DNA from 2 places in the Brevibacillus sp. NRS-1366 genome. Region 1 is predicted to be linked to the other one. Evidence: riboswitches for the same ligand, from Rfam matches in the RefSeq annotation. Region 1 holds a riboswitch; the other holds the start of a gene.

Region 1 (2,205 bases):
TATTTTTGAACACTGATGATTTTTGGAGAGATTATAATGAAATGATCGCAAGAGGAATAGAATTTGTGAGAGAGCCACAAGATCAATCGTACGGGATGGTTGCGGTATTTAAGGATCTATATGGAAACCTATGGGATTTGCTAGAACTTAAAGAAGATCATCCACTTTCCAAACGAGTAAAGTAATCTATCAGCGATATCGCTTGTAGTTTTTAGATTTCGGGTCATATGCTTATAAAGCATAGTAATATTCCGTAGGTACTAAGCTTTGCGTAATCAAGACCAAGAAACGGCAACCGGCTAATTCATCGGTTGTCGTTTCTTTAGCAAGCACGCGGTGCTGTTCGACTACAAGTCGTCCATTTCAATTGGATGGTTAAAATAACTCGTTGATTGGATGGTGTTTTTTCATCAGGTTACTTTTATCATAGTGATAGAAATTAATAAATTTGCAGGACAGAAGGAATCGTAATTATTCAGAAATATTTAAAGATTTGGGTATAAGTAAAGAGATCTCTCCCGTAACGACCATCTGCAGATTCAGCTGCCGTAGTCAATGAAAGCAAGGCCGCGGGGAAGATATAGTATTGATTTTTGGTTCAGAATTTTCGAACTTATTTGTTTCGCGCATACACAAGGTGTGTAATACATGAATTACGCAAATTGATAAGCGAATGACGATGGCAGGGAGAGACCCGAGCGAAAGACAAGGACCACCGGGCACCGAAGGAGCAAGTCGACGGCCAGCCAGCCGAAGACAAATCTCTCAGGTAAAAGAACCGCCATCCGACGCGACTCTGGAGAGAGCGAACAGCCACCAAAGGGGTAAGGACGGTCGAATAGAGCGTTTAAACTCTCAGGTACCCAGGACAGAGAATACGGCGATTAGCCGGCTCTCTGTCCTTTTTTGCGCATCCAAAAAACATACGGAGGTGTCACTTCCCGACGTCCATGCGGTTGTAGAAGAAGATGAAAAAATTGGACAAGCATCGCTCTTCTTTAGGGAGTAAAGGTAATTTATGCATTCAAAGAGGGTGTTGACGATGAGCGAAAAAATGGGGGATTGCGATATGTGGAGGAGCATGAAAGAGCTGAGACAAAAATTATTTGGAAGCGCTCTATCAATGAAAGATGCGGCGAGATCACCGCCGAGATAAGCAAATGGTTAGTGGTGTTGGGCTTGTACAAATTTTATCTGGCGCTAACCTAGATCGGATAGCTGTATTTAGGGAGGTGATGAACACGAAAGCGAATTCATTATAAAGGAAAGGAGGACTTAATAGCACAAAATTTGTTTTTTCATTCGTTCATTTTCTTATATTCTTTTAACCATTATAAAAAAGGGGAGAATCAAAATGGAAATGAAAAAGAAAATTGCATTGGGTCAACTTAGCGCACTACCTTCTATGAGCGATAATTTAAAAAAAGCCGCTGCTCAAATTGATGAAGCAGCCGAAAAAGGTGCAAAATTAATCCTATTCCCGGAAATCGGATTTGAGCTGTTTTTCCCTAAACATCCGCATGACGTTTCAAAATTTCAATCATCCGAATCCATTCCAGGACCTATATCAGAGTTTCTGTGCCAAAAAGCAAAAGAAAAGAATATTGTCATTGTGGCGAGTTATATGGAAGAAGGCTTTCTTGGCGAGTACTATGACAGCGCAGTTTGCATTGATGCAGACGGCACATTGCTCGGAACCACAAGGATGGTTCATACCTTTGAAAACAAAGGTTTTAATGAAAAGTTTTATTATGGTCCTGGAAATACAATCTACCCAGTCTATGAAACAGCAGCGGGAAATATAGGAATTGCCATTTGTTATGATGCCTGGTTCCCCGAAGTTACGCGTTCTTTAGCATTGCGTGGCGCTGATTTGATTCTGGTACCTACAGTGGAAATGTATATTGATGGTTTGCCGCCAACAGATCACATAGGTGGAACCATTTTTGAAGCTCTTTGCACCATGCAAAAAGCCAACGCCATACATAATGGCGTTTGGGTAGCATTTTGCAATCGGGTCGGCATAGAAGATGATATGCACTATATGGGATCCAGTCTGGTTATTGATCCATGGGGACACATCCAAGAAATGGCCAATGCAGAAACCGATGAGGTACTCATTGCCGAGATTGACTTGGAACAAAACAGAAAAGTACGCCAAATTTGGCCGATGCTCAGAGACCGCAGAGTGGATACGTATGAACT
Region 2 (2,205 bases), on a different contig from region 1:
TAAATACTCCTTCGGGCATGACATAGTTCAAAATAACAGCAATGAGAATGACGACCGTTGAAAAGAACAAGGCGTTGGATGGTACTTTCCCTGAGGTAAGCTTTGTAAAGGACTCAGGTGCATTCTTGTCTTTGGCAAGTGAGTATACCATCCGGCTTGTACTGAAGATGGCGCTGTTACAGGCCGAAGCTGCCGAGGTCAGGACGACAAAATTGACGATACCAGCCGCTGCAGCGATACCAACTGCGACGAAGACTTGAACGAAAGGGCTTTCCATTGGATTGATGGCGTTCCACGGATAAATGCCCATAATGACGATCAGTGCGCCAATGTAGAAAATTAAGATTCGAATCGGGATGTTGTTGATTGCTTTCGGAATAACTTTTTCTGGGTTTTCAGTTTCACCTGCTGTAAGTCCTACAAGTTCGATACCAACAAAAGCAAACACGACCATCTGGAATGAAAGTAGGAATCCATTTATTCCATTCGGGAACATGCCGCCGTGGTTCCAGAGATTCGAGAAGCTCGATGCGCCTGAATTCGTGGAAAAGCCTTTTATAATCATGAAAACACCGATCACGATCAATGCTAGAATGGCGATGACTTTAACTAAAGCGAACCAGAATTCCATTTCGCCAAAAAGCTTTACGGTTGCTAGATTCATAATGAGCAAAATGACAAGCGCAATTAATCCAGGCATCCACTGCGGTACTCCAGGGAGCCAATACTGCGTGTAGAGACCAACTGCCGTCAGGTCGGCCATGGCGATGGAAATCCAGCAAAACCAGTAAGTCCATCCGGTAATAAATGCCGCCATATTGCCTAAATAATCTCTGACAAAGTCTACAAAAGTATGATAGTTTAGATTGCTTAAGAGTAGTTCTCCAAGTGAGCGCATGATTAAGAAGCAAATGACGCCTGTAATCAAGTATGCAAATAGAATAGAGGGTCCTGCTAAATGGATCGATTTTCCCGCACCGAGGAATAACCCCGTTCCGATGGCTCCGCCAATCGCGATTAATTGGACGTGCCTGTTTTTTAGACCTCTATCTAGTTTTTGGTCTTGCATATGATCCCCCACTTTCAACTTTTCTAAACACTTTGCAATTTCATTGATTTGATATATGTTAATAATAAATATAAATCAAATAATTGCAAATTAAATTTCCAATAAAAGTTATTTTACCGTCCGTTTTTTATTGGTAAAAACGCTTACATTTTTGAAAATAATAAACATTTTGTTCAATCTACGCTGAATTCCCTCCTTTCTGATTTTATGGTTCCTATTTTTCGCCAATAAAAAAAGGCATTGAAAAATAGGGATGCTCCTATTTTTCTCTGTCCTTTTACCTGAGAGTATAACTCCTTTGGTGGCCAGTGGCTCTCTCCAGAGATGCGTCCTATTGCGGTCCTTTTACCTGAGAGATTTGCCCTAATGATCAGGGTTTGCTCCTTCGGTGCTAAACGATGTGTTTAGTCTCTCCCGCAATATTCATCCGCTTATGCAGTTATGGAGTTCATATGCGTCTCTTACATATTAATTTCTCGCAAGGAGCTTGTCAATTAAAAATTGTGAATTAAATAACTATTCGAAAAATGATTCATTATCTATTTAAACTTACAGCTAAACGAAAAGAAAAAGCAGCATAGACAAAAGTCTTTGCTGCCTAAACGTTCCCTATAACAATCCATCCTTATTCTACAAAAAGCGAGACCTGTTCAAAGCCCTCATCGGAGATCCGAATCAATCCCGTATCGGAAATATGTAGCGTAGGGATGACGACCAGGGCGAGCAGTGACAACGTCATGAAGGCGTAATTCATCGTGCAGCCTGCCTGAGCGAGCGCGCGGCTAATCTCCATGACATACGCTTTGATCACATTTTACTTTCGATGATCGATCAGCTTTCCGAAAAGGTGCGCATCAAAAAAGAGCGATTCCTGCTTTTCGGTTTTTCCGGGGGCGGCCATTTTGCCCATCGCTTCTACTATTTGCACCCCGAGCGTCTTTTGGGAGTTTCGATTGGCGCGCCTGGCATCATTACTTATCTGGATTCATCCAAACCGTTTTATGTGGGGACGAAAGATTTGGAGGAAGTGTTTGGCAAAAAGCTGTCTCTTGAGGAGATGCGGCGCGTTTTTGTGCAGATGGTCATTGGCAGCGAAGACAACGAAACATGGGAGATCAACAATAAAGCCTCCGCCC

What was found. Region 1 has a riboswitch for glycine ahead of ACIFQN_RS22665 (nitrilase-related carbon-nitrogen hydrolase). Riboswitches for the same ligand answer to the same signal wherever they lie in the genome.
Region 2: another riboswitch for glycine. It lies ahead of ACIFQN_RS01325 (amino acid permease); the one in region 1 lies ahead of ACIFQN_RS22665 (nitrilase-related carbon-nitrogen hydrolase).

The regions. Positions count from the first base shown of each region.
Region 1 is NZ_JBITPN010000025.1:116,313-118,517, reverse strand. Features, by position in the region: gene ACIFQN_RS22670 (VOC family protein) at 1-185, shown strand, start outside; glycine riboswitch at 674-791, shown strand; glycine riboswitch at 795-874, shown strand; gene ACIFQN_RS22665 (nitrilase-related carbon-nitrogen hydrolase) at 1,355-2,205, shown strand, end outside.
Region 2 is NZ_JBITPN010000002.1:127,815-130,019, forward strand. Features, by position in the region: gene ACIFQN_RS01325 (amino acid permease) at 1-1,069, opposite strand, end outside; glycine riboswitch at 1,336-1,394, opposite strand; glycine riboswitch at 1,397-1,496, opposite strand; partial or broken gene ACIFQN_RS01330 (adenine deaminase C-terminal domain-containing protein) at 1,695-1,862, opposite strand; gene ACIFQN_RS01335 (hypothetical protein) at 1,917-2,205, shown strand, end outside.